Regions from separate parts of the Priestia sp. VA7 genome, predicted to be linked through region 2. Evidence: riboswitches for the same ligand, from Rfam matches in the RefSeq annotation. Region 2 holds a riboswitch; each other region holds the start of a gene.
What was found. A riboswitch is a leader RNA that binds a small molecule or an ion and turns the genes downstream of it on or off. The one in region 2 is predicted to bind thiamine pyrophosphate.

Region 1 (7,326 bases), on a different contig from region 2:
GGAGTCAATTAAAGCTGGATACACGTCGCTTATGTTTTCTTCGATTGCCTTGGCACTCAGTCCATCTGAGACTACTACTTGTACATCAGGCTGCCGCACGCAGTTTTTAAAAATTTCTTTCTTAGCGTTATCTGCTAATAACCTTCCTTGATCCGGCCGTTTTAAATAATGTTCTTTTGACTCCACGCGTGTATTCACAGAGAAAAGGTTAAACTCGGATAAAATATCTTCTGCAACTACTCCATATACAGAGTCTACGGCTGCAGCATGATCCGTGCGAAAAGATAAAACGTCTTTTGTTAGCGGCCTTGTTCCTGTACGGCCGACACCTATGCGGGCAGGGGTAAATTGTTTAAGTGTTTCAAGCGGATCGCGATTTGACTTTGGTATCATAGTAAGCACCTTCCTTAAATCAAATTCATAAAAATAGTTGGGTCTCCGGCTCTAGATGTAAAGCGCCCGTTGTCCATAATACGCTGATCTTCAAGCCACTTTTGAAATAACGGCGTTGGGGTACGCCCTAACACATTACGTACCGTTGCAATGTCATGATAACTAAGAGACTGGTAGTTTAGCATGCAGTCATCAGCCATGGGCACTCCTATGACAAAGTTCACTCCAGCTGTTCCCAGAAGCATACTTAAATTATCCATATCATTTTGATCAGCATCCATATGGTTGGTGTAACATACGTCTACTCCCATAGGCAGGCCGTGCATTTTACCCATGAAATGATCTTCTAACCCAGCTCGTAGAACTTGTTTGCTGTTATATAAATATTCAGGTCCAATAAATCCAACAACCGTATTAACTAAGAAAGGTTTATAGTGACGGGCTAAGCCGTAGCATCTAGCTTCAAGCGTTACTTGATCAATATTATAGTGAGCTTCCGCTGACAGTTCAGAACCTTGTCCTGTTTCAAAATACCAGCGGTTTGGACCGTTTGCCGTTCCTTTTTCATGAATTAGCGCTGTCGCTTCATCAAGCATAGACAGTGAAATGCCAAATGAATCATTACCGGCTTCTGTGCCTGCTAAACTTTGAAAAATCAAGTCAGCAGATGCTCCTTTTTCAATTGCTCTCATCTGACTCGTCACATGTGATAACACACAGTTTTGAGTAGGGATTGCCCATTCATTGATTATATTTTTTGTTTCATTTAAAAGTGCGTAAATATTATCTGTTGTATCAATAACAGGGTTAATTCCGATAACCGCATCTCCAATTCCATAGCTTAACGCTTCGTATAAAGATGCTCTCATTCCCTTTAAGTTATCTGAAGGATGATTAGGCTGAGCTCTAGAAGCCAATACTCCTTTTTGGCCGATAGTCGTTTGACAAGTAGTTTGCACTTCTATCTTGGCAGCTCCTTGAATTAAATCTAAATTGGACATAATTTTAGTAGCTGCCGCAATCATTTCGCTGCTTAATCCTTTGCTAAGTCCAAGAAGGTCTTCTCCGCTATGCTGATCGGATAAAATGTATTCTCTTAAATCCCCTACTGTCCAATTTTTGATCATATCGTAAACAGATGAATCAATCTGACTTTCAATTAATGCCGAGACGTTGTCTTCATCTGCGCTGAGCAGCGGGTAGTTTCTGATATCAGCAAGTGTGATATCAGCTAGGACTTGCTTTGCTGCCATTCGTTCTTTCATTGACTCAGCGCTAACTCCTGCTAACTGATCTCCAGAACGCTCTTCGTTTGCTTTGGCCATGATTTCTTTTAAGCTATAAAATGAAAATGTTTCTCCTAATAATCGTGTAGTTTTAAACATCGTTTCCTCCTTGTATATTTAGTAGATTACGATGAAAAAGCGAGCGTTTTAACGGAAACGGAGATCGCTTCTCCAGCTACTGGTAACCCTAGATCGATGTAATCTCCGTGCGTAAAATCAATTTGATCTAAACAAATAATTTCTAATTCTTTCCTCTGTTTAGCTAGTGCTTGTCCTAAAGCTTTTGCAATATCTTGTTCGCATAGCACAACGAGGCACTTAGCTCCCTTAAAACAAGCAATAAATTCAGTGCTTATTACTTTTGCTAATTCTTGAAGCATCTTATAGCTGCAGTAAGGAAAATGAGATAAAGCAATAGCAGCGGGAGGATCTTCTGCACTGAAAATAGTTGAAGCCTGCATACATGACGCTCGAGCTCTTTCTTGAAACAGCTGCTGATTCCACGTCTCTTCTTGCTGAACGGGTATCTCTATAATCGGAATATTTTTCAGCGGCAGCCGCTTCGACCCAATATATACGGTTGATCCGCTAACCTCTGTATTTTGCATACCAGCACCAATTACAGTAGCGCGCGTTGTCTCAGCGGCTTGAGATACTTGGATGGATTGAAAATGATATGCTAGAAGCGGACCAACGTCTCCGTGTATGGCCACTTCTTTCACTGTTTTTGGCTTTTGCTTCTCCATCATTGCTCCTACTCCTCCTGAAACCATGATCGTTTCGGGGTGTATAGAAGATCTTGTATGAGGAGAAACGAGAAGCGTGGAATTTTGATTCAGCGCTTTTACATAATTCACGGTTTCTTCAGCTAGTAATTGACAGATAGACGAGAGCTTTTCAAATGTTGCTTTTTCACCTTCTCGCAGTATTAAAGAATTATTTTTCAAAAATTCAGTTAAATGAGACGAAACGTAGGTAACAAGACCGTCTTCATTTAGTCGAATTAATCTCCCGCCTACATGCAGTGTAAATGTTTCTATCACTTTTCCATTTTGACATAAAGCGATGTTAGCAGTGCCTCCTCCTACATCAATATTGGCAATTACTGCATTTGTTTCAGCAGAACGGTCTATTGCTCCTGATCCTTTTGCTGCTAATATTCCCTCTAAGTCAGCGCCGGCTGTTGCAACAACAAAATCCCCAGCATGTTCGGCTAGATAGTGAACGATACTTTCTGCATTTTGCTTTCTGGCCGTTTCTCCTGTGATGATCACAGCACCTGCCTCCACTTGATCTAATGAGATTCCTGCGTTCTTATACTCTTGTTCTAGTAGTACCGTTAATCTCTGAACATCGATTTCAACATCGTTTAGCATAGGGGTGGTATAGATAGAACTTGCATACGTTACGCGACGATCAATAATTTGACAGCCTGGCAGCGTAAACTGATTTTGTTGATTTGCTATTAACAGCTTGCTTACAATCAGCTTTGTTGTGCTTGTTCCGATATCTAAACCTATGCTCGTGATCCATTTCTGTAGCATGCTATCAATCCCTTATCTCGTTTGAATATGGTGATTATCATAAAACAGTTTTTTGAATATTTCACTAACTATGTTATCAAACCTGACACACTTTTGTGTAAACAAAGGTGACAAATGACAAAAAAGACTAAATCTTGGTAGATTTAGTCTTTTAGCTTATGATGAGTGTGATTTAGTTACAATCATTCTTGATGCGGATGGAATTAATAGTGAAAGAATGACTAAGCAGGCTATTAGTGATCCTACCATTGAAATCCCGTTCATTGAAAAAGAATACCATAGAGCGGACATGCCCTTTGGCGCATATGATCCCCAGAAAATAATACCCGCAATAAAGTGCCAGAAATACCGTGCGAAGCTGCCGATAATAAGGGATAAAACAATCAAAACAAAAGCTTTTGATCTGTTATTGTTAGCTAAATTTGTTTTAATAGATTGCGAAAAAATACCTCCAAAACCTATAAAAGCAAAAGCCACAATATATTCAATAAACGTTTGCAGCGCTGTTAAAATATAAGCCGTTCCTGTTGCCAATTGCAAAAGCCCCCATAATAGACCAGATAAAGCTCCGCCTTTTACTCCCCAGCGAAAGCACATAATAAAAATAGGCACCATGGAGAACGAAATACTTACAGCCGTTGCAATTTTAATTGAAGGCAAAAGATCAAGTAGAAGTGCCAATGCTGCAAAAATAGCTATTTCAATTTTAGCCTGTAAAGGTAATGCTTTATTCACGTTTCTCACTCCTGTTTTTGAATCATTCATATCAAACGGTTTACACAGGAGTAAGCAAATATAAGCTACTATTCCCACATTCCTACGCTAGCGTTAACTAACAGGTTCTAAGGGTCTGAACAATTTGTTCACTCTCAGCACGGCGGCTCCCCCTGTGGTACGTTTGGATATTTATGTAGTATAAAGACAACATTCATTATACCATATGTAACAAAATAGATTCGAGAGATTTCAAAGATGTTTCTATTTTCTGAATCTATTTTTTATAATGACAATCGTTTTAGTATTTGTTATACTTCTTTTATGTCAATTGAATATAAAAAACCCTCATCCTAATCGATGAGGTAGAGGTCGCAGTTTTTAATAGTAAAGTAACGGAAATGCAGAGAACATTGAGGATGTTGCTTGAAAGGAAAAATTGCCGAAGTTTAGATCACTTCTCGGTTGATTTAAGCTGGGGCTGTCTCCGAACAGGAACAGAACTGTCACATCATGCGAGTGATGTGAAGAGCTATCTTCACGGAAGGTTGACGCGGTTTTCAGATTTAAAAGCCCGCACATATACTGCGGGCTTTTTTTATGTTATCCCGTCTCTTTCCGTACATTCGAAAGGAGTATTTATCTATGCAAGAGCAACAAGAATTAAAACGTGGGTTGAAATCTCGCCACTTAACGATGATTTCATTAGGAGGAGCCATCGGAACCGGCTTATTCCTAGCAAGTGGTGGAGCAATTCACACAGCAGGACCTGGGGGAGCGCTTTTAGCTTACGCTATCATTGGCGTCATGGTTTACTTTTTGATGACCAGCCTAGCGGAGCTCGCAGCTTATATGCCTGAAGCTGGTTCGTTTAGTACGTATGCGTCTCGTTTTGTAGATCCATCCTTTGGTTTCGCTCTCGGATGGAACTATTGGTACAACTGGGCTATTACAATTGCAGCTGAATTATCCGCTGGAGCCCTTATTATGAAATTTTGGTTCCCAAACTCTTCTTCTATTTTATGGAGTGCCCTGTTTTTATTAATTATGTTTGGGCTTAACTACCTTTCTGTAAAAGGATTTGGTGAATCTGAATTTTGGTTTTCGTTAATTAAAGTAGTAACGGTTATCATCTTTTTAGTTATTGGCATTATGATGATTTTTGGTATCTTTAACAATGAAGCACCAGGGTTTAAAAACTTCACGCTTGGTGATGGACCCATTCACGGTGGATTCTTTACTGTCTTAGGTATTTTTATGGCTGCTGGTTTTTCATTTCAAGGAACAGAGTTGCTTGGAGTCGCAGCTGGAGAAAGTGAAGATCCGGAAAAAACGGTTCCTCGCGCAGTTAAACAAGTCTTCTGGCGCATCTTGTTATTTTATATTTTAGCTATTTTTGTTATTGGGATGCTTATTCCATACACAGCCGATTCATTAGCAAGTGATGATGTGCGAGTAAGTCCATTTACTTTAATATTCGAACGAGCAGGTCTGGCGTTTGCAGCATCAGCTATCAATGCCGTTATTTTAACAGCCGTTTTATCTGCTGGTAACTCAGGTATGTATGCTTCTACGCGTATGCTGTGGAACTTAGCGAAAGATGGAAAAGCACCAAGGTTCTTAGCAAAAGTAAATAAACGAGGCGTTCCGGTGAATGCTTTAATTGCAACGGCACTTGTCGGTACACTTGCATTTGGTGCTTCATTTTTTGGAGACGGTGCGGTATACACGTGGTTACTTAACGCTTCTGGTATGTCTGGTTTTATTGCTTGGTTAGGAATTGCCATCAGCCACTATCGTTTTAGAAGAGCATTTGTTGCCCAAGGTCATGATTTGAGTGAACTTCCATATCATGCAAAACTTTTCCCTTTTGGTCCTATCTTTGCCTTTATTTTATGTGCTGTTGTTATTTTAGGTCAAAACTATTCGGCGTTTATGGGTGATTCGATTGACTGGTACGGTGTACTTGTTTCTTATATCGGACTTCCTTTATTCTTAATTGTTTGGTTAGGATACAAATGGACGAAAAAGTCAAAACTTATTCCGTTAAAAGAATGCCAAGTAACAGTGAAAAAATACGAATAAAAAAAGCTCTCTATTCTTTTGAATAGAGAGCTTTTTTTATATGATCTGATCAGCAAAATGAAGAGATATATAGGCGGGCTGATTTTTCATAACAAGCATATAACCTTTGAGGGGACGATTACAGTAATCAGCAGCTTCTATATAATAAATACGCTGAACTAACCTGCTTAAATGGGTTACAAAAGATGGAAGTTGATGAGTAGGAATGCTTTGGATGTAGTCTATGATTTCTTGCTTAGTTTGAAGGCCCGAATGGGTACATTCTAACAGATGAAAAAGCGGATCTGCTGCTATAGTAGATAGTTCAGAATTGTGTTTGATCCTATTCAGCTGGATATGCAGTTCTTTTTTGGACCATCTTTTTGGAATAGCTCTTATATGCTGATATTGAAAATGTGTATTCATGATAGCTAACACCTTTCGTATTAAAATAATAAAATGACTTATTATTTTAATAACCTTTACACATTAAACTAAAACGTTACAATGTGTAAAGGTGTCATACATCTTATAAAATAAGCTGATAAAAAAGCACATCTTGCCACTGATCGAATTTCCAGCCTACTTCTTTAAATTCTCCGCAAAATGTAAAATTAAATTGCTTATGCATTTTGACACTGATATCATTCCCTTTTGTAATTCCTGAAATGACAACGTGATGGTTGAGTTCTTTAGCCAATTCCAAAATCCGCTTCATAAGCTGTTTTCCAATGCCATGCCCCTGTTGATTTTTATCAATATAAATCGATAGCTCTACCGTTTGAATATACGCTTCTTTATCTCGATAAGAAGAAAGCGAAGCATAGCCCGCTACTACCCCGTCTCTTTCCGCAACAATAAGCGGAAAGAGTTCATTGCTAATATGATTATCAAACCAGCTCCTTCTTTGCTCTACTGTTACAGGCGTTAAATCAAAAGTAGCGGCACTTGCTTGAACAGACTGGTTATAAATTTCAACAAGCATAGGTAAATCTTCTTCTTTAGCATAACGAATGATCATATGTACAAACTCCTTATAGTATAGAATTATCTTTATTTTACTTCTTTTAAGAAACATAATCTACATAAAAAACCGATGTGCGCATGCACATCAGTTATGATTTTGAGCATATTGAAAGGTTTGAAGAACTTGAAGTGTCTCTTTTGTAGAAACGACCGTTGCAAACTCCCCATGTAAAGAAGACAATGCGAATGTATGTACATCTTCTGCAGGAAGCCTTGTTTTTCCATCGTAGGACATACCATCAAAGCAAGCTGTTGCATCGTTTACAATGTACGTCCTGTACCCTAGATTTCCAGCCATG
Region 2 (7,326 bases):
CAAGTAAGCTTAATAGAACAGCTATAATAATAATAGGCAATACGTATTTAACTAGAAAGAACCATGCGTTGAATAATTTAGCGCCTTTTGTACTTCCTGAAATAAACTCTTCATACACGGCTTCTTTTTTCATTTTAAATGTCACAAAAATCGCAATGGCTAAACTTCCCAGAGGCAGCATTAAGTTGCTCACAAAAAAGTCAGCTACGTCAAATATACTTCTGCCAAAAAGTGAGACATGTTTTAGTACACCAAACGAAAGCGCTGATGGGATACCTACCACAAACACAAGAATCCCTGATAAAGAAGCGTAGCGAGTTCGTTTTGTCTGATCGTCTTTGGTTAAAGCAGCTACGATAATTTCCAGCAGTGAAAAAGCAGACGTAAGCGTAGCAAATAGAAATAAAATTAAAAACAGTGCTAAAAAGAGGGTACCAAACGGCATTTTCTCAAATACTGTTGGCAAGACCACAAACAAAAGTCCAGGTCCTTCAGTTGGCTTTAATCCAAATGAAAAAACGGCTGGAAAAATAGCCAAGCCCGCCAGCAGCGAAACAAACAAGTTCAAAAGAGCAATAGTACCAGCTGAACGTGTCAAGCTTACTTTTTTCCCTAAATAAGAGCTATATGTCACCATGCAGGATAATCCCACGCAAAGCGAGAAAAACGACTGACCGAGCGCATAGAGAACAGATGCCCCTGTAATGGCTGAAAAATCCGGTTTCAAAAAGAACTTTACTCCGTCCATTGCTCCGTCTAATGTTAAAGAACGCACCACGATAATGATAAAACAGATAAATAACAGCGGCATCATGTATTTATTAGCACGCTCTATTCCTTTTTGTACGCCTTTTGAAATAACAAACACTGTAATTAATAAAAACAGCGCCTGTGCACCTAATACTACATAAGGTTGGCTAATGACGGCATTGAACAACGGGCCGTACTCTTTTCCGCTTAGCATACCGGTTACGCTCATAATCGTATATAAAATCACCCAGCCGCCAACGACGCTGTAAAAGGAAAGCAAAACGACACAGCTTAGTACTCCCAGCCTGCCAATCCATACCCAAGCGGATTTTGGAGCAATTGCCTTATAAGCACTAATCGCTTCTTTCCCCGTATGTCTTCCAATGATAAATTCTGCCAACAGAAGCGGCAATCCAATAAAAATCGTAAATAAAATAAACAACGCAAAAAACGCTCCACCGCCACTGGTTCCCGTTACGTATGGAAACTTCCATATCGCTCCTAGACCAATTGCTGCCCCAGCAGATGCTAAAATAAAACCGAGGCGTGAAGACCACTGATTTCCTTTACTCATATAATGTTACTCTCTCCTCTTCTAAACTCAAAACTCACCTGATTAGTACTGTACCATAAATGCAGAAGAAAATCATTCCCGTTTTACTTTTTTCTATAAAACGATATCTATATAGAATAGAAAAAATGAAGAAGCAGCTGCTTCTTCATTTTAAGTTTGATGTTTCTATTCAAAAATCATTCTCTGTACGATGATTCGTCTCCGCGATAGGCTTCTTGATTTGATATTTCTTCAATATGCATATGCCCTTCTCTCTCTAAACGAAGAACCGTACGCTCTGCATCTTCATAGCTCTCGCATGTCACTTGTTTATATTCCATATCATCTTTATCTGTGTAAGCAACTAAATATGTTTCCATTTTAACTCCTCCTATATAACCTATATGTAACGTATTTTGCCTTTTTCGTTTATTTCTAAACATATAGGCTCCAAACATAAAGCCTAGCATACTATAGTAGCGGAACTTCAATTTAAAAAAGTTGAATTTTTCATTATGCACCGATGCAACATGGAGGTTACACTTATGACATTTATTTTATCATTCGTACCAATTGTTGTTCCTTTTGGTATTTTAATTAGCTTAATTGCTTTTACAGCTGCTTTTTTACAATCAAAAGAGCATCATAAAAAGCTCTAGCTTACAAAAGCTAGAGCTTCTTTTTAAAAACGTCTATAGCGTTTAATCAATCCCACAATGATGGCAATTGCTAATAAAACAACTGAAATGATGACAGTAATGACAATTGGCTGATTTCCACTTTGCTTCACTGCAATGGCAATATAAGCCCAAATAAAAACAAGCGGATAAACAGCGTCTCGGTTTTTTAATGTAAACATAATGCCCAGCACAGCTCCTACCAGCAGCATAATAATCGTCCATGCTAACTCGTTTAAGCCAATCAAGTGCTGTATTCCATTTGCTTGAAATACGACAAACACATTGACAATAGTCGCAACAGAAATCCATCCAAGATAAAGCGAAATCGGCAGACGCATAAACCATGTCGTCATTCGAGAATGCTGAATAGTGGAATACACAATCATTAATGTGCCTAGAATAAAGAGCATAACTAAAAGAGATAACTTATAGTAATCGTTTTGGAAAATAAAGATCCACGCACTATTTAACAAACAGTTTAGAAAAAACCAAATGCCGATACGTGCATATATTTCCTTTTGATCTTCTCTTGCAAAAAATTGGCGTATAACCCAAATGGTTAATAATAAATAAATAACGCCCCAGATAGCAAAGGCATAACCCGCTGGTGTAAACAACGTAGGAACTTGCGCAGAAGCTTCTCCCGTTGTTTTGCCTCCTATTGGAATGGCATTTGCTAAATAATTCACAAGTAGTGTAATAGCCAAGCCTACTGTATTTAATACAGCATACAAACGAAATTTCGCCATTTTGTTCTCTCCTTTCTTCTATTTATATGGGAGTGTTTCGGAGACGAAAACGGCTCTTCCCTTCATTAATACCTCTTCTTCCCTAAAAATATGCATTTTTAAACAAAAATGATTAAAAATAGCTTTAAGAAAGTTCCTCTTTAAGAAAGAAAAGTTGTTAGCACACAATTCCCCATAACGCTTTCTATTTTTCAGAATATATGGTAAGTTAAACGTAGATTAATAGGAAGTCCACTAGGGGTGCCACCGGCTGAGACAAGTTTTCTTGATCCCTTTGAACCTGATCTGGCTCATACCAGCGTAGGAAAGTGGCAATGTTCAGTTTTTTACTGTCCTTTGCCACTCCGTTTATAAACGGAGTGTTTTTTATTTCCTTTATGTGCTTGTTTGTGACTTCCTCATATTAAAGGAGGATTTTGATGTCATTTTCATCTCAATTAAGACAAGAAGCAAACTATATTTACGAAGCCATTTTTAACCATCCTTTTATTAAAGGAATTGCTGAAGGAAACGTGCCAAAAGAAGCGCTTATTCACTACGTTTCTCAAGATTACGAATACTTAACAGCATTTGTTCGCATTTACGGCGCTGCTTTAACAAAATGCCGCACGCGTACCGAAATGGAAGCCTTTAATGCCGGCATTTCTACGGTATTACATAGTGAAGTACACCCTCACAATAATTTTTGTGAAGTAGCAGGCGTACGTTATGAAGACCTTCACACTGAGACGCTTTCACCGACGGCCAGCCACTACATTAACCATATGACAAGTGTTGCGCATACAGGCAGCTTAGCAGAAATCATTGCAGTGCTTCTTCCATGTCCATGGACGTACGTTGAAATTGGCCAGCGCATTACAGAACAAGTAAATCCATCTCCTTCTCATCCTTTTTATGAATGGATTCAGTTTTATAATAATGAAGAAATGAATGGCACAACACAATGGTTTTGTAACAAGCTTGATGAACTCGCCGAACAAGCGACTGAAGAAGAACGTAACCGTATGAAAGATCACTTCATCAAAAGCTGTGAACTGGAGTATTTATTTTGGGAAATGGCATATACCCAAGAAAAATGGCCGCTTTCTCAGCTTTTACTTTCAAAATAACGAAAAAGCCTCCTATCAGGAGGCTCTTTTATTTCAATAGTTTTTTAATCATTTTCAAGCTTTGTTTTTCCGAAGGATAGCGGAATGACAAATCAAACTTGGTTGTTTGAGACAGCATGCTTTTAAAATGAGTGAATGTCTGAAAGCTGTCTTTTCCATGATATTGACCCGTGCCGCTTTCTCCCACTCCGCCAAACGGCAAATATGGCGTAGCGATATGCATAAGCGTATCGTTTATACAGCCTCCTCCAAATGAAAGGCGCTCCGTTATCACGTTTTGCACATCTTCACTTTCTGTAAATAAGTAAAGAGCTAACGGCTTAGCTTTTTCTTGAACTTTATGAATGACTTCGTCTAGTGTTTCATATTCAATCATAGGAAGAATAGGCCCAAAGATTTCTTCTTGCATAACATCTGATGTCCAGCTTACTTCACTTAACACCGTAGGTTCTATTGTTAGCGTGTTTTTATTGTACCCGCCTCCAACTATAGCATTTCCGTCTTTTAAAAACTCAACTAGCCGAGTAAAATGACGCTCACTGACAATACGGCCGTAGCGGTTGCTTTCAAGTGGATTACTACCGTAAAATTGAGAAATTACTTCGCGAAGTTTCTCTACAAGCTGCGCTTTCACTTTTTTATGCACGAGCAAATAATCAGGAGCAACGCACGTTTGGCCTGCATTCATCCCTTTACCAAACATAATTCGCTTCGCTGCAAGATCTAGGTTTGCGTCTTCATGTACAATGCACGGACTTTTTCCGCCTAGCTCAAGCGTGACTGGAATAAGCTGCTTCCCTGCTTCTTGCATAATAATTTTCCCTACATTTACACTTCCCGTAAAGAAAATATAATTAAGCGCCTGTTTTAAAAGCAGGCTTGTCGTTTCTACAGCGCCTTCAATCACCGTCACAAATGCTGGGTCAAAAGCTTCAGCCAGTAATTCTTGTATAACGCGAGATACGCTAGGCGTTAATTCAGAAGGTTTTATAATCGCCGTGTTTCCAGCAGCAATCGCTCCTACTAAAGGAGACAGTGCTAATTGAAACGGATAGTTCCACGGAGCAATAATTAACGCGACTCCATACGGTTCAGGAACAATTTTCCCTTTAGAGCCCACATGTGTTAAAGCAGTTTTTACTTTTTTAGGCTTCATCCATTTTGCTAAATGCTTAAGCGTAAATCGAATCTCCTCTAGTAAAATCCCAATTTCCGACGTGTAAGCCTCTACTTCAGATTTATTTAAATCTTGTTTTAAAGCATCCATAATTCTCTGCTCGTTTTGTTTGACTGCGTCTCTTAGCTTATTCAGCGCTTGAATGCGGCTGCTGATACTCTTTGTCTTTTGCGCATAGAAATACTGCTTTTGTGTAGAAACAATATGTTCAATGACTGTTTCATCTGTGATATAGAATCGCTCGTGGTTCATTCCTTTCATCTCCCTATAAACATTCGGCTTCAACTGTAGCAAGCAAGTTTTTTAATAGCTCAACTGCCTCATTCAAAGCTAATGAATAATATCTCTGCGTTCCTTTTTGCTCAATTTGCACAAGCTTTTGATCGCGTAGAATTTTTAAATGATGAGAAATCGCCGGTCGTGATAGAGTAGACTCGTTTGCAATTTCATTAACGGTTAAAGGCTCTTTTTCGGCGAGCAGCAAAATAATATCTTGTCTTGCTGAATCACTTAGAGCCTGAAAAATGGGAATGCTGGCACGAAATAACTCGACTGCTTTTTCACTCATATAGATTCTCCTTTATTTAATTTCTTGTGTTCTGCGGACAACGGATGTAAGCCACTTTCTTGGCACGAAGCGCGGGATGAACGTAGCAAGACGAAACTGTACTCCTGGTACGATAACCGTCTGCCCTTTCATAAATTTTTTATAGCCAACTTTCGTTACTGTTTCTACATCCATTGCACCGCTTTGAAAAAGTTTGGAGTTGCTTAGCTGGGCTCGGTCGCTAAAACCCGTTTTAGTTGGACCCGGGCATAGAGCACTTACCGTTACATTGGTACCTCTTAATTCATTTTCAAGGGCCTCTGTGAAAGATAATACGTACGCTTTCGTTGCGTAATATACCGTCATAAGTGGACCTGGCATAAATGCAGCAACAGATGCAATATTTAAAATTTTTCCACGATTTCTTTTGATCATATCCGGTAAAAATAATTTTGTTAAATGAGTTAATGCTCGAATATTTAAATCAATCATGTTTAACTCTTCATCTAAAGCTGTTTCAATAAATTTGCCGTATAGTCCAAAACCAGCATTGTTCACTAAATAATCAACGTGCATTTTTTTATTTTTAAGTTCTTCATATAATGACTGTATCTCTTCCTCTCTTGATAAATCCTTAACAACCGTTATGACTTCAATATTATAAGTAGATTTTAAATTCTCTCCAATAGCCGCTAGTTTATCAGCGCTTCTGGCAACTAAAATTACAGGATGCCCATCCTTTGCGAATTGATAAGCTAACTCTTTACCTATTCCTCCCGACGCACCGGTGATGAGCGCATAATGCTGTGACATAGTGTTCACTCCTTACGTTTATATGTTCAAGAACTTAAACATTTAAACTTATCTTATAGAATTCATTTTTTCCCGTCAACTGTTTTCTATACTCTTCTTTTCTTTTGTATTTTCCATTTTTGCCATTTACGCATTTATGTACATTTTTTTACAAAATATGCGTTTTCTTTACATAGAAGGCTAATGTCGTCTAGTTTTGACAACCTTTGTCACCTAGCAGGAAAACAAGTGAAGATATGGTGAATACAACATACAACAAATAATCCATTACATAGTTGGATGAAAATAGATAAGGGAGGAAATGAAAAATGATAGAGACATATACAATTAAAAAAGTAAGTGATCAATTAGAGGTAGAAAAGAAAACGCTAAAACAATGGGAAAAATTATTGGGCAGCTATTTAACAATTGAACGAGTAGATGGTGCCCGTGTCTATACAGAGGAACAAATTGAATTATTTAATGATATTAAACAGCTGTTTGATGAACAATGTACGTTAGATGAAGTCAAAGAATACGTTCAGCTGCTGATAAAAGAACAAGAAGAACAGGAGCATTTAGTGATGGAATCTGAGGCAGCGGTTTCAAAAGAAGAAGAACCGGCACAGTTGAAAACTGCTAAAAAAGAAAACGTCATTGATTTTCAAGAACATTCCAATAAACAAATGAAGCAAGAAAAGAAAAAAGCTGCTGAAAAGCAGGAAAGCATTTCAGAAAATAAGCAAGAGAAGACCCCTCCTATACCTGAAGCACGATTAGCTACTGAAGAAGAAAAGCAGGCTATTTCTGCTTCTATTGAAGAGCCAAAACCAAACGACCTTGTTGTGAATGAAAAAGAACTGCTTCAAGGGGAATTAGTAGAAGCTGTTCGCCGCTATGAAGATGTGTTTGAAGTGCTTGATACATTTAAAGCTGATTTGTTAAAAGAAATGCGAGAAGGTATGCGAA
Region 3 (7,326 bases), on a different contig from region 2:
TCGAATTCGGTACAATTATGATAAAAACAAACATGTGGGTCAAGGTGATGGAGACAGTAAAGTTGGGGATGTAGTAGCACGTGATGGATCTGCTGGAGATGGTCAAAAAGGAGCAGGGAAAGGTCAAGGAGCAGGTGACCAGGCTGGAGAAGATTACTTTGAAGCAGAAGTGTCTCTTATGGAGCTTCAAGAGGCTTTATTTGCTCAATTAGAACTGCCTAATCTTCAGCGAAAAGAATCTGATCAAATTGTTGTGGAACACATTGAATTTAATGATATACGACGTACAGGTTTGATGGGGAATATTGATAAAAAACGAACGATGATGAGCGCTTATAAGCGAAACGCAATGACAGGAAAGGCTGCTTTTCATCCTATTTATCCGGAAGATTTAAAATTCAAAACGTGGAATGAAGTTATAAAGCCGGAATCGAAAGCAGTCGTCTTAGCTATGATGGATACGAGCGGTTCGATGGGCATATGGGAAAAGTATATGGCACGAAGCTTTTTCTTTTGGATGACACGCTTTTTACGTACGAAATATGAAACAGTGGAAATTGAATTTATTGCGCATCATACAGAGGCAAAAGTAGTATCAGAAGAAGACTTTTTCTCCAAAGGAGAAAGCGGAGGAACCATCTGTTCATCTGCTTATCGAAAAGCGCTTGAATTAATTAACCAAAAGTATGATCCGAGCCGCTATAATATTTACCCGTTCCATTTTTCAGATGGCGATAACTTAACTTCAGATAACGCAAGGTGTGTAAAGTTAGTAAATGAATTAATGAAAGTGTCAAATATGTTTGGATATGGGGAAGTGAATCAGTACAATCGACATTCCACTTTAATGTCTGCTTACAAAAATATTCAAGACGAAAGTTTTAGACACTTTATTTTAAAACAAAAATCAGACGTTTTTCACGCGATGAAAAGCTTTTTTAGAAAAGAAACAGAAGACCAGAAATATGCGTAACCTAAAAGGCCTAGACTTGTTATCTAGGTCTTTTTTATGCGGTTTATTCAGCGCTTCTTTGGAGATAGTAAAAGTACGACTTTATCCAAAAGGAGAATAAGTGAATGAACGAAAATATAAAGAGCGAAATGCAAAAACATCAACAAAATCAGCGGTTGAACGCAGCTGAATTAGGTTACTTATGGGCGCAATATTTAGGCGATACGCTGTATGTATGTGTTCTTGGGTATTTTCTATCTGTTGTAAAAGATGCCGAGATTAAGGAGCTCTTAAAAAAAGCCCATCAGATTTCACAAACTCATGTAGACGAATTGACGGAATTATTCAGTTCGGAAAAAATTCCAATACAAGTAGGTTTTGGGGAACAAGATGGGAACAAAGGAGTTCCTGCTTTATTTGATGAAATTTTTATGGCTATTTATGTAAATGAAATGGCAATTGGAGGTATGAAGAAATATGCCAGAGCCCTAAGCGCAGTGAGAAGGCAAGATATTTATGATCACCTGTCTCGATGTGTAAAAGAGAGCGACAGTCTTTTAGAGAGTTCTAACCACGTTATTTTAAGAAAAAGCATGCTGATGAGACCTCCGTTTATTCCTTATCCTGTAAAAGTGAATTTTGTGGACCAGAAAACGTTTATATCACCACTTTTCTCTCAAATGCATCCTCTAACTTCTTTGGAGATTACGGCTATTCAAGAAATTGTTAATACAAATGTATTAGGTAAAACGCTGATGCTGGCCTTTAGTCAAGTAGCCACCACACAAAAATTACGCTCTTATTTTTTTGATGGAGTCAAGCTTGCGAGTAAGCAAATCAAGCACTTTACCGAGTTACTGTCTGAAGCTGATTTACCAAGTCCGCGTCTGCTTGATGCGTATGTAACCAACTCAACGATTTCACCGTTTTCAGATAAACTGATGATGTATCATACTTCCGCAGCGGTGACGATCGCTATTGATAACTGCGGTGCTGGCTTGTCTATGTCGTTCCGTTCGGATGTAGCAGTAGAATTTTCTCAGCTAATTGGACGTATAGGAAAGTACGGAAAAGATGGAATTCGGATTATGATTGAGCAAGGTTGGATGGAAGAACCTCCAATGGCAACAGACCGTAAGAAGTTGGCGGAGAAATAATAAGGAGCATGTTGTGGGTTATCAGTAATTTTGCGGTACTGAAACATATATAGCTAAGCGAAAATAGATTGCTCTAGACCCACTTGAATGAGCAGTGATAAGATAAAAAAGCTGATTTTTCAAGAAGTAAGTCGAGGTGTGGAAATGAACAACAGTATAAGGGAGTCCATTGCGAAAAAAGTAGCATGGATTAGCGTATGGAGCAATATTGCTCTTACGCTAGGAAAAGTAATAGTAGGATGGATTGGAAATAGTGATGCTGTATTTGCTGATGGTATTCACTCTGCAGCGGACGTATTTGCCTCTATTATTGTCTTATTGGTTATACGAGTAGCAAATAAACCAGCAGATGATGACCATCCATATGGACATGGAAAAGCAGAAGTGATTGTCTCAGGAATCGTAGGAATTATTTTATTGCTTGTATCATTTTATGTGGTATTTGAAGGAGTCGTTGGTTTATTCCATCCGGTTGAATCTCCAAATATTTTAGCCATGTGGATTGCTGTTATTTCATACATAGCAAAGGTATTGTTGTACCGTTATTCTTTAAACGTAGCGAAGCAGCACCACAGTAAGGCAATTGAGGCAATTGCTTTTGATCATAAAGCAGATATTGTTGCTTCTATTGCAGCGGCAATTGGTGTTTTATTATCGATTATTGGTGATAAAATGGATGTTCAACTGCTGTTATACGGAGATAAAATAGCAAGTATATTTGTTGCTTATTTAATTTTTAACATTGCCAGACAAATGATGGGAGAGTCTTTTCAAATCTTAATGGAAGGCAATATTGATGAAGAGCTACTGAAAGAACTTGAAGAAAGCATTTATGAATTTGAAGATGTGAAGCGGATTGATCGCGTTCGAGCAAGAGAACATGGCCATTACATATTAGTGGATGTACGTATTTCAATTGACCACTTTAAAACAATTAAGGAAGGTCATGATTTAGGACGAGAAATCAAAGCAACACTTATGAAAAAACATGATAATATTCAGGAAGTATTAATCCATTTGAATCCTTATTATCCAGATTAAATAAGAAGCAGCGAAGTGTTACTCGCTGCTTCTTATTATTTATATATGTAGAAATTAATGAAATGAGTAGCATAAAATAATGAGGATTTTTATTTATAAAGAATCAAGTTTAATAAAATTGTATAAAGGGAATTGTATTTATTTATTGATGTGATAGGATAAAAAAGCATGTAAATGCATTCACTACGAATGAAAGCAGTGGACGGGTACATATAGATAATAATAAATGGTTTTGGGAGTCAAAGAAGGTGATGTTGAAGTGAATGTAAGCATCAGGTCAATCGTTAAAAAAGTCATGTTCATTCTATTTATTGCGTATACGGCAGTGGTCATTTATGCTACTCTCATACGGGAAAACGAACATGTTTACGGAAAAGCAATGAACTTGGATTTATTTAGCACGATCCGTCTGATGTGGGACAGCGGGAATATAATGCTCACTCTGACAAATATACTGGGGAATATCGTGATGTTTGCGCCGCTTGGAATGTTTATCCCTTTGTTTATGAAGTGGTTTGACGGTTTTATTCAAGTGTTTACGACAGGTTTCTTAATCAGTTTTCTGATTGAAATTTTACAGTACAAGCTAACGGAACGAGTATTTGATATTGATGATATCTTTTTGAATACGCTAGGTACATTTATAGGCTGGGTTATTATTAAAATACTATATTGGGTCAAGAACGTGCTGAAAGCACGTTTCAAAAAAAGATAAAGAGATGGAGACATAACTGAATCAATAGCTAGAAAGCAGCTACAGATATGAAGTCTACGTTTACCATCACAATGAAAAGATCCGAACGATGAATCGTTCGGATTTTTCTTCAACTAAAATATTTCTGGCTCAGCTTTTGCTTCTTGCTGATAGAAACACTTAATGCAGCGTCTTACGGAAGAATGTGAGGATTCAACGATAATGTGCTGACAATTTTGCTGAACAAATAATAACTTTCTTTCAAGCTGCTTAATTTGTTCTTTAAGCTGTTCTACTTCATTATTGATAGATATTTGAACCACTGTTAACAAACTCTTTAGCTTTTTCTTTCATTCCTTCTTTTCTTACTTCGTTTACATCTTTTTCATTTTCTTGAGCCATGTTACGAATATCTTGAGAAATACGCATCGAACAGAATTTAGGTCCACACATTGAACAGAAATGGGCTGTTTTAGCACCTTCAGCGGGAAGTGTTTCATCGTGATATTCTTTTGCGCGCTCTGGATCTAGTGACAGGTTAAATTGATCATTCCATCTAAATTCAAATCTTGCTTTAGACAGCGCGTTATCGCGTTTTTGTGCTCCTGGATGGCCTTTTGCTAGGTCAGCGGCATGCGCAGCAATTTTATAGGTGATAACGCCTTCTCGAACGTCTTCTTTATTTGGCAGACCTAAATGTTCTTTTGGCGTTACGTAGCAAAGCATAGCTGTCCCAAACCAGCCAATCATTGCAGCCCCGATACCTGATGTAATATGGTCATAGCCTGGAGCGATGTCGGTTGTAAGCGGTCCAAGAGTATAGAAGGGAGCTTCTTGGCATATTTCCATTTGTTTATCTACGTTTTCTTTGATGAGGTGCATAGGGACATGTCCAGGGCCTTCAATCATAACTTGAACATCGTGTTTCCAAGCAATTTTAGTTAATTCACCAAGCGTTTCTAATTCACCGAACTGTGCCTCATCATTAGCATCTGCAATGGAACCAGGACGTAGCCCATCGCCAAGCGAAATAGAAATATCGTATGCTTTACAGATTTCACAGATTTCTTCAAAGCGAGTATATAAAAAGTTCTCTTCATGATGAGCTAAACACCACTGCGCCAAGATGGATCCTCCGCGTGAAACAATACCTGTCGTACGTTTCGCTGTTAGAGGAATATAGCGTAAAAGTACACCTGCGTGAATAGTAAAGTAATCAACACCTTGCTCTGCTTGTTCAATTAATGTATCGCGATATGCTTCCCACGTTAGATCTTCTGCTACACCTTTTACTTTTTCAAGCGCTTGGTAAATAGGAACGGTCCCTACAGGAACAGGCGAGTTGCGGATAATCCATTCGCGCGTTGTGTGGATATCCTTTCCTGTTGATAAATCCATAATTGTATCGGCTCCCCAACGCGTTGCCCATGTCATTTTTTCTACTTCATCTTCAATAGCTGAACGAATAGCTGAATTTCCGATATTAGCATTGATTTTCACATGGAATTTGCGGCCGATAATCATCGGTTCGCTCTCAGGGTGATTGATATTATTAGGGATAATCGCACGTCCTCTTGCTACTTCTTCACGCACGACTTCAGGATCCATCTGTTCACGAATAGCGATAAATTCCATTTCGGGCGTGATGATTCCTTTTTTTGCATAGTGCATTTGCGTTACATTTTGATTTTTTTTCGCGCGCAAAGGTAAACGATTAGTGATAAAGCGCTCATACTGATCTCTTGGATCACCATCATAATACCCGTTATCCTGTGGCTGAACCGTACGGCCTTGATATGTTTCTACATCGTTTCGTTCTGCAATCCACTTTTCACGCAGAGCCGGTAATCCTTTTTGTAAATTAATTTCATAACAGGGATCTGTATAAACACCGCTCGTGTCGTATACACGTACGGGACTATTTTCTTCTTCCCCAAAAGATCCTGTAGTAGGAGACTGATGAATTTCACGCATAGGCACTTTAAGGTCTTCTCTAGATCCTTGGACATATACTTTGTGACTGTTTGGAAAAGGCTTTTTCATAGAAACTGATACATTTTGTTTTGACATTACATATTCCTCCGGTTTCGCATAAAGTGTAGCTATACCGAACCATAAAAAAATCGGGTTCTGTGATAGACAGAACCCGATGGAATAGGCGAAAAAAGAATAAACATATACTATTCTTTTCAAGACTACTTCCCTCCGCTGGTATAACCCAAATCAGGTTCAAAGGGTTAAAGAGTTTTATTGCACTCTTCTCTCAGTCTGAGCTATCAGACACCCCTAGTAGAAATAACATTCAAATTATTCAATTTACGGCTTAAGTTTACCATCATTCAGTAAAAAATCAACCCTTAAATAAAAAAAGCTAGACAATTAGCGTTGTCTAGCAGCATCGATTGCAATCACAATAGCTGTAATAATATGCATGATAAACCCTAAAAATGGAATCCAAGCAATCAGTGAAGTAACAATCCCTAGTATGTTTCCATACGCAGATAACCCTCGTCTATTAGCTAAAATGAGCGTGATAGCATGAAGAATAAATCCAATAAAAAGAGGAGTATAACTAAAGCCCATAACAATCCCCGCGCCAATTAAAGGAATTCCCAGCAAGGCTTCATACCCAGCAGTGACCCATTTCATTGTACGTACATTTCCATTCATAGTAAAAAGCCTCCTAAAAAAGATACTACTATATACGAGAAAAGAGAGAAAAAAGTTTCAAATTACTTAGGGGATATGTCGTATAAGCAAGCACTAGTTGATTAAAATGATAGATGACAGTAAAGGGGATGGAAAAAACATAATGATTTAGTCATTTTTTATACTAAAGAAAAATAGTCTAGATGATTCATTTTTAGCTAAGGGACCGGAATTTATACCGAACATAGTGACTGCTTTCTAAAATAAATAAAAGCTGATATCGTGTTTTTTGATTATAGCATGTAAGGTTTTTATTACGAATTATTAAAGATTCTTATCTTTTTGCAAATACACATTGTATTTCATAGTTTTAACAATTATGATAAAAAAGCAAGTGTCAAAATAGGAAAATAGTTGAGCATGTAAAACGAAGCGATAAGCTTATTAATTTGAAAGAAAGGCAAGGTACATAGCTTTATGTGGGAAATTATTGTAGCAATCATTTTAGGGATTGTAGAAGGTTTAACAGAGTTTGCTCCTGTTTCGTCAACTGGGCATATGATTATTGTGGATGACCTGTGGTTAAATTCCAAAGAATTATTTTCATCTCCAGTAGCTAATACATTTAAAATTGTTATTCAGCTAGGTTCGATCTTAGCAGTAGTAGTTATTTTTAAAGATCGTTTCATTAATTTATTAGGATTGGGAAAAAAGCCAGCTGCTCCAATTGGACCGACAAATCGCTTGAATTTAATGCAGGTAATTGTTGGACTGTTACCTGCAGGAGTGTTAGGACTTTTGTTTGATGATTACATTGATGAACATTTGTTTTC
Region 4 (7,326 bases), on a different contig from region 2:
AAACGTGCAAGAGCCCGAACACGATGGAACGGCGGAGTGGAATGCTTTTTGGGATCCAGAAGCAGTAGCGAAAGTATGGGAAAGCAAAATTAAAATTGAGATGGTTGCTTTAGAAAGCACGAATCAAGTTCCTTTAACACCGGCTATTCGTCAAATGTGGGCTTCACTTCGAAGATATGAAGGAGTAGACTTTGTAGGGCAGTGCTACGCGGCCTGCCCGCCGCTTGTGCATGTTGAAACCAATTCAACATATTATTTGTGGGATGTACTCACAACAGCATTTACAGGGAATTCAACACTTGTGAAGGTAAAAACGGTTTCGAGTATTGTGCATACAGAAACACCGAGTCAAGGAAGAACAGAAATTTCCGAAGAGGGACGACCTGTAGATGTCGTATATGATGTCACAGCTGAAGCATTCTTTACGTACATTACAGATTTAATGAAAAAAGCAGTAGCCAAATAAAGAAAAAGGTTGCACATGAAAGTGTGCAACCTTTTTAGTGAATCATATTCAAGAACTGACGTGTCCGCTCTTGCTGAGGATTTGAAAATATTTGATCCGGTGTACCTCTTTCCATAATGACACCTTGGTCCATAAAAATAACTTCATCTGCTACTTCACGGGCAAAGCGCATTTCGTGAGTTACCACCACCATCGTCATTCCTTCTTTTGCCAAGTCTTTCATCGCTTGAAGAACGTCTCCTACAAGCTCAGGATCAAGAGCTGAAGTAGGCTCATCAAACAGCATAACTTTTGGGTCCATCGCCATTGCTCTGGCGATGCCAACACGCTGTTGTTGTCCGCCAGACAGCTGGAAAGGATAAAAGTCGAGCTTATCTCCTAAGCCAACTCGTGTTAATAATTCTTTCCCTCTTTTTTCTGCTTCTTGAGTGGAAACACCTTTTACAATTACAGGCCCTTCCATAACATTTTCAAGCGCACTTTTATGAGGAAACAAGTTATAGTTTTGAAAGACCATACCTGTTAGACTTCGAAATGAAGTAATGTCTTTTTTACGAACAGGCTTGGTGAAATTCATGCTTTTTTTATCAAGGTCAATCGTGCCGTCTGTTGGGATTTCTAAAAGGTTTAAGCAACGTAAAAAAGTAGTTTTACCCGATCCGGAAGGACCGATTAATACAATTACTTTGCCCTGTTCAACTTCTAAATCAATCCCTTTTAATACTTGCAAATCACCGAATGATTTATGCAAATTTTTGATATTAATCATATAAAAAACTCCTTTAGCTACTCGAAACGGTTATTTAGATACGTAACGATCTAGTCTTATTTCAATGCGTCCTTGAATAATGGATAAGATTGTACACATAATCCAGTACAAGAGCGCTGCTTCACTATAAAGAAGTAAAAATTCATAGTTAGTCGAAGCAATTTCTTGAGCTTTACGGAACATCTCAGAAACAAGAATAAGCGATGCAAGTGACGTATCTTTAATAAGGCTAATAAAAGAGTTAGATAATGGCGGAATCGATACACGTGCTGCTTGCGGTAAAATAATCCGTCTTAACGCTTGGGAATAGGTCATACCAAGTGAGTAACCAGCTTCCCACTGTCCTTTAGGAATAGATTGAATCGCTGCTCGGATAATTTCAGATGCATACGCACCTACACTTAATGAAAATCCAATAACAGCAGAGATAAATGGGTCAATTGTTATATCTAAATTGGGTAAGCCGTAGAAAATAATAAATAATTGCACAAGCAGCGGTGTACCTCGAATAATCGATACATAGATGCGCGCAATTATATTTAAAACTTTTATAGATGATAAACGAGCCAAGGCTGTTAAGACAGCTAAAATGATACCGAGTACAAACGTGATTAATGTTAGTGGAATAGAATATTGAATAGCTCCCTTTAGCATTGGTAAGAGAGATGATTGAGCGATTGAAATCAATTGATTCAATCGCTCTCCATCAGGAAAAATATTATTTAGGAGAAACATCTTCGCCAAACCATTTCTTAGAAATCTTTGCGTATGTTCCGTCTTTTTTCATATCTTTCAATGCTTTGTTTACTTCATCCACTAACTTACCGCTGTCTTTTCTAAACATAAAGCCGCTTGCAGCACCATCGGATTTTTCATCCGCGATTTTGATAGGTGCGTTAGGGTGCTTTTTCTTATAGTCAAGGAACGATAATTTATCGTTGATTGTAGCATCAACACGGTTTGCGCTCATTAGTTCTACTGCTTGAGCAAAACCTTCAGCACTCGTAATGTTTGCACCATAAGATTGAGCCATGTCTTTGTAGTTACTTGTTAATGACTGCGCTGATTTTTTTCCTTTTAAATCTTTAAATGATTTGATATCTTTTTCGTCTTTACGAACAATTAATACAGCGCCTGACTGGATGTATGGATCAGAGAAATCGTATTTCTTTTGACGATCTTCACGAATACCCACTTCGTTAGCAATCATGTCAAAGCGTTTAGCATCTAATCCGGCAAACATGCCATCCCACTGTGTTTCTTTGAACTCAGCTTTTACGCCAAGACGTTTAGCTACTTCTTGAGCCAATTCTACATCAAACCCAGTTAGCTTTTGTTTGTCATCATGAAAAGTGAACGGAGGGTATGTACCTTCAGTTCCAATTGTTAATACGCCATCTTTTTTCACTTTATTATATAAATCCTCTTGTGAAGATTTATTGTCTCCATTGTTTGCTTCATTTTTTGAGCTAGAACCGCATGCGGCAAGCACAACTGTGAAAGCTAATAGTAGCGACAAAAGTGCAGCAAATTTCTTCATTTTCTAAACCCCCTAGTATTCTGATAGGAAATGATACTCTGTGATACTAAACAAGAACACAGCAAAAGTCAACAAAAAAAACTTATACAATTAATGTGACTTAAAATAAGGGAAATATACCTTCTATACACGGTTTGTCATAAGGATACAGAAAGATTTTAAAATTTGGATTAAGTGGATTTTTAAGGGAGATTTGAGGAGTAAAAAGGAAGTTTCATGCGACGATTTTCTCTTTCATTTTTTCATGACTTTTGGTGCAATAAACATATAGTTAAATGTTAAGGTAGAAATAAATTCCTTATGGTACACTTAAAGAAGAATTTATGAAACGGAGCGATATGATGAAAGCCATAAACTTAATCTCAATTGCCTTTGGTGCTATCGCTGGTACATATGCACGTTATTTGCTGAATCTTTCCTTATTATATGCGGGCTACCCAATAGGAACGGTAATTGAAAACCTATTAGGAAGCTTCATACTAGGCCTATTAACAGGATTTTTTGTGTGGAAAAAGCCAAAAGAATGGATAAAGCTTGGACTAGGAGTTGGCGTATGCGGCGGTTTTACAACGTATTCAACGTTTGCAGGAGACGTCATTTTTCTCACTCAGCGCCATTTATTTTGGGGAGCCATTTATGTAATGGTCTCTTTAGTAGGTGGAATCCTTCTTGCTTTAGCAGGCTATCTATGCGGTGAAGCGGCAGGGAAAAATTTAGTGAAAGTACATGAGGTGAAGTAAATGAGCATAGTGAGCTTGGCACTTGGCGGGGCAGCTGGAGGAATATGCCGTTATCTTTTGGGTTTAAAAGTTACAAAAACAGTTTCAAACCCTCTTTTTCCAGTATCAATGCTGTTTGTAAACTTGCTCGGTGCGTTTGGGCTTGGTCTTTTTTACGGTAGTTATTATGGAAAGGTTCCGAGTCATGCTTATGATGATTCAATATTTTTAATGATTGGCATTGGGTTTTTTGGTGCCTTTACCACTTTTTCAACGTTCAGTGTGGAAACCGTACAGTTAATTCGAGAAAAATCTTATCGGAAAATGCTGGCGTACGTGGGGATTTCAGCATTTGGAACAGTTGGTTTATTTACAGTCGGTTTACTGGCAGGAACGTTTTTATTTAAGTAAAGAGAACGTTTCTAGTAGGGAAAAACAAAAAGACGGAGAAGTAGAGAATGGATAGAAAAGCAGAAGTTTGGAAATACATTTTGTTGATTGTAGCTGTTGCAGGTCAGATCATCGGTTTTTTATTTTTATTTATAAATGTTGTGGCGGCATTTATTTTTTACGGTTTTTATATTCTAACTTTTATTATGTTACTCCTGCTGTTTATATGGGATCGGAAAAAGGAAAAAGACAAGGAAGAATTTGACGACTATACCGATTACTAATCATATAAAAAGCAGAATGATGCGGTGCGCCGGACCTCTTACTTAGTAAAGAAGCATAAAAGATACATCTATAAAAGGAAGAGAGCCGTAAGAGCATAAAGAGATATTGTATTTACATCTAGTTGTGTTATAATTTTAAGTGCGAAAACAAAATCAATAAATAGCAATCACTAGGGGAGCTTTTTGAAGCTGAGACGAATGTATTTCGGACCCTTTGAACCTGATCTGGTTTGGACCAGCGTAGGGAAGTGGCGATCATGTTTACATAACGATGCATGCTAACCACTCTACGTTGTAGAGTGGTTTTTTGTATGTAATAAAGCCCTCTACACAAGATGAGGTGATTGAAATTTCTCTTTATTCTGAATGGAAAGGTTTCGATCATGTGGATATTCCTAAATTTCATGTCATTACAACAGATAAGCAGCCAATCGAAGAGCTTCAAAAAGTTTTAACGGCTATCGCGCCTTTTACGGGCGCCGTTCATATTAGAGAAAAAGAGAAAACGGCAAAGCAGATTCAATGTTTACTAGAAAGCTTGCCATTTTGTCGCTCTAAAATTATTGTGAATGACCGAGTTGATGTAGCGCATGCTTTAAAAGTAAAAGGCGTACAGCTTGCTTATCATAGTTTAGACGTTTCGATTGTTATAGACGCATTTCCTTCTCTTATTGTCGGAAAATCAGTTCACTCTGTGGAAGAGGCTTTAGAAGCTGAAAAAGATGGTGCTCACTACATTCTATACGGACATATTTATTCAACACATTCAAAAAAAGGATTAAAAAGTCGAGGGGTAGCAGCACTAAAAGAAGTAGTAGATGCTGTGCAGATACCGGTTATTGCCATTGGAGGAATTACACCTGTAAATGCCAAAGAGGTGCTTCAAACAGGAGCACACGGTATAGCTGTGATGTCTGGTGTCATGCTTGCGCAAGATCCCCTCAAAGCGATTAAACAATATTCTCATATATGGACATCTGGAGGTGGAGAAAATGAAGCAGCATTATGATGTACTGTTAATCGGAGGAGGTATAATCAGCTCTTCTATCGCTTATCATTTGTCAAAACAAGGAGCGTCAGTAGCTATTCTTGAACGCAATCAAATTGGTTGTGAAGCTTCAAGTGCAGCCGCTGGTATTTTAGGTGCTCAAGCTGAAATTGATGAAGAAGGTCCTCTTTTAGACCTTGCTATTAAGAGCAGAAGCATGTTTCCTGAACTGGTGAAGGAACTAAAAGAAAAAACGGCCATCGACGTAGAGCTCATTCAAAAAGGCTTATTAAAAGTTGCTGTAACAGAAGAAGATGCACACGTATTAAAGAAAAAAGCCGCTCAGCACCACGGGTGGGATGAACATGTAAGATGGATCGATGTAAAAGAAGCGCGTTTGTTAGAACCCGGGCTCTCTCCAGACATATACGGAGCCATTACAATACCGGGAGACGGCCAGCTAGCTCCGGCTAAGTTAACGCAAGCTCTTGCTCATGGAGCCTTGTATCACGGAGCAGATGTATTCGAATACTGTGACGTTCATTCTCTTATTATGGAAAGTGAAACAGTAAAAGGTGTACAGACGTCCAAAGGCTCTTTTTATGGAGAAAAAGTAGTTATCGCAGCAGGCTCATGGGCTAAACGCTTTATTTCTTCTGAACATTTAGGTCACGTGTTTCCCGTAAAAGGGGAGTGTATTGCTCTTCGAAGTCATAAGCCGCTGCTTTCTAAAACGATTTTTTTAGATGAAGGTTTTTACTTAGTGCCTAAGACTGGTGGAAGAATCGTAATCGGGGCAACTAAGTTACAGCATGACTTTACCAAGACGGTTTCTGCACAAGGTATTCAATTTTTGCTGAATAAAGCTTCGGCGCTTCTGCCAGCTATTAAAGAAGCCACATTTGAAAAAGCATGGGCTGGTCTTCGTCCGCAAACAAATGATGGCTGGCCTTATTTAGGAGAGCATCCTGAAATAGCGAATCTACACATGGCGTTTGGCCACTACCGAAACGGTATTTTATTAAGTGCTGCAACTGGAAAAATTATGGCTGATGCTTTGTTAGGGAAAAAGCCGAATCATTCGTTTTTTACATCATTTCAGCTAACAAGAGTAATGGAGGGAGTTCATTGAATCTAATCATTAATGGTAAGACCGTTACTTTTGGAGATGAAATTGAAACGGTCGAGCACTTGTTGCAGGCTCAGAACCTGCATGAACGAGTGGTAATTGTTGAGCTAAACAAGAACATTTTGCAAAAAGAAGAACATAGCGATGCATGCTTAAAAGATGGCGATATATTAGAAGTTGTTTCATTTGTCGGAGGAGGATGAAGAGTATGTTAAAAATTGGACAATATACATTTAATTCACGTTTATTATTAGGGACAGGGAAATTTCCGGACTTTACGACTCAGCGTCAAGCGGTAGAAGAGTCAGAAACAGAAGTTTTAACATTTGCTGTGAGACGAATGGATATTTTTGATCAAAATCAACCTAATTTATTAGAAGCGCTTGATGTGAAGCGTTTCACTCTTTTGCCTAACACTGCTGGAGCAAAAAATGCAGAAGAGGCCGTACGTATTGCTAAATTAGCAAAGGCTTCTGGACTTTGTGACATGGTAAAAGTAGAAGTAATTGGATGTGATAAAACGCTGCTTCCTGATCCAGTTGAAACATTAAAAGCCAGTGAAGAACTGTTAAAAGAGGGCTTTACCGTTTTACCTTACACATCAGATGATGTTTTACTTGCACGTCGTTTAGAGGAGTTAGGCGTACATGCCATTATGCCAGGAGCTTCGCCTATCGGTTCAGGTCAAGGTATTATTAATCCGTTGAACATGCGTTTTATCATTGAACAATCAACTGTTCCAGTAATTGTAGATGCAGGTATTGGAACGGCTTCAGACGCAGCTCAAGCTATGGAGCTAGGAGCAGATGGTGTGTTATTAAATACAGCTGTTTCAGGAGCAAAAGATCCTGTGAAAATGGCTCGTGCTATGAAGCTAGCGATTGAAGCAGGACGAGCAGCATTTGAAGCAGGACGTATTGAAAAGAAACAATATGCAACGGCAAGCAGTCCAACAGAAGGGATGAGTATCGGTTGATTAATCGTTATTCCCGCCAAGAATTGTTTCAACCTATTGGAAAAGGCGGACAGCAGCAAATTCAA

Region 1: linked by a shared signal. The riboswitch ahead of thiT (energy-coupled thiamine transporter ThiT) and the one ahead of tenA (thiaminase II) in region 2 are both predicted to bind thiamine pyrophosphate.
Region 3: linked by a shared signal. The riboswitch ahead of thiC (phosphomethylpyrimidine synthase ThiC) and the one ahead of tenA (thiaminase II) in region 2 are both predicted to bind thiamine pyrophosphate.
Region 4: linked by a shared signal. The riboswitch ahead of AC0C45_RS25185 (thiamine phosphate synthase) and the one ahead of tenA (thiaminase II) in region 2 are both predicted to bind thiamine pyrophosphate.

The regions. Positions count from the first base shown of each region.
Region 1 covers NZ_JBVQPN010000003.1:908,930-916,255, reverse strand. The annotation lists gene eutC (ethanolamine ammonia-lyase subunit EutC) at 1-393, opposite strand, end outside; gene AC0C45_RS17525 (ethanolamine ammonia-lyase subunit EutB) at 408-1,778, opposite strand; gene AC0C45_RS17520 (ethanolamine ammonia-lyase reactivating factor EutA) at 1,805-3,223, opposite strand; gene thiT (energy-coupled thiamine transporter ThiT) at 3,380-3,988, opposite strand; TPP riboswitch at 4,021-4,121, opposite strand; lysine riboswitch at 4,296-4,480, shown strand; gene AC0C45_RS17510 (amino acid permease) at 4,583-6,022, shown strand; gene AC0C45_RS17505 (hypothetical protein) at 6,059-6,427, opposite strand; gene AC0C45_RS17500 (GNAT family N-acetyltransferase) at 6,531-7,022, opposite strand; gene AC0C45_RS17495 (cysteine hydrolase family protein) at 7,113-7,326, opposite strand, start outside.
Region 2 covers NZ_JBVQPN010000004.1:440,957-448,282, reverse strand. The annotation lists gene AC0C45_RS20105 (sodium-dependent transporter) at 1-1,324, opposite strand, end outside; gene AC0C45_RS20100 (hypothetical protein) at 1,501-1,683, opposite strand; gene AC0C45_RS20095 (TspO/MBR family protein) at 1,986-2,732, opposite strand; TPP riboswitch at 2,959-3,056, shown strand; gene tenA (thiaminase II) at 3,152-3,841, shown strand; gene AC0C45_RS20085 (aldehyde dehydrogenase) at 3,870-5,270, opposite strand; gene AC0C45_RS20080 (ArsR/SmtB family transcription factor) at 5,284-5,586, opposite strand; gene AC0C45_RS20075 (SDR family NAD(P)-dependent oxidoreductase) at 5,599-6,378, opposite strand; gene AC0C45_RS20070 (helix-turn-helix domain-containing protein) at 6,687-7,326, shown strand, end outside.
Region 3 covers NZ_JBVQPN010000014.1:21,407-28,732, reverse strand. The annotation lists gene yhbH (sporulation protein YhbH) at 1-973, shown strand, start outside; gene AC0C45_RS27880 (DUF3231 family protein) at 1,078-2,109, shown strand; gene AC0C45_RS27875 (cation diffusion facilitator family transporter) at 2,254-3,150, shown strand; gene AC0C45_RS27870 (VanZ family protein) at 3,410-3,865, shown strand; gene AC0C45_RS27865 (hypothetical protein) at 3,979-4,167, opposite strand; gene thiC (phosphomethylpyrimidine synthase ThiC) at 4,145-5,914, opposite strand; TPP riboswitch at 6,028-6,142, opposite strand; gene AC0C45_RS27855 (hypothetical protein) at 6,224-6,514, opposite strand; gene AC0C45_RS27850 (undecaprenyl-diphosphate phosphatase) at 6,971-7,326, shown strand, end outside.
Region 4 covers NZ_JBVQPN010000007.1:68,850-76,175, forward strand. The annotation lists gene AC0C45_RS25150 (nucleoside hydrolase) at 1-466, shown strand, start outside; gene AC0C45_RS25155 (amino acid ABC transporter ATP-binding protein) at 501-1,235, opposite strand; gene AC0C45_RS25160 (amino acid ABC transporter permease) at 1,266-1,970, opposite strand; gene AC0C45_RS25165 (amino acid ABC transporter substrate-binding protein) at 1,954-2,775, opposite strand; gene AC0C45_RS25170 (fluoride efflux transporter FluC) at 3,099-3,515, shown strand; gene crcB (fluoride efflux transporter CrcB) at 3,516-3,905, shown strand; gene AC0C45_RS25180 (hypothetical protein) at 3,953-4,168, shown strand; TPP riboswitch at 4,331-4,432, shown strand; gene AC0C45_RS25185 (thiamine phosphate synthase) at 4,554-5,177, shown strand; gene thiO (glycine oxidase ThiO) at 5,161-6,288, shown strand; gene thiS (sulfur carrier protein ThiS) at 6,285-6,488, shown strand; gene AC0C45_RS25200 (thiazole synthase) at 6,494-7,261, shown strand; gene AC0C45_RS25205 (thiazole biosynthesis adenylyltransferase ThiF) at 7,258-7,326, shown strand, end outside.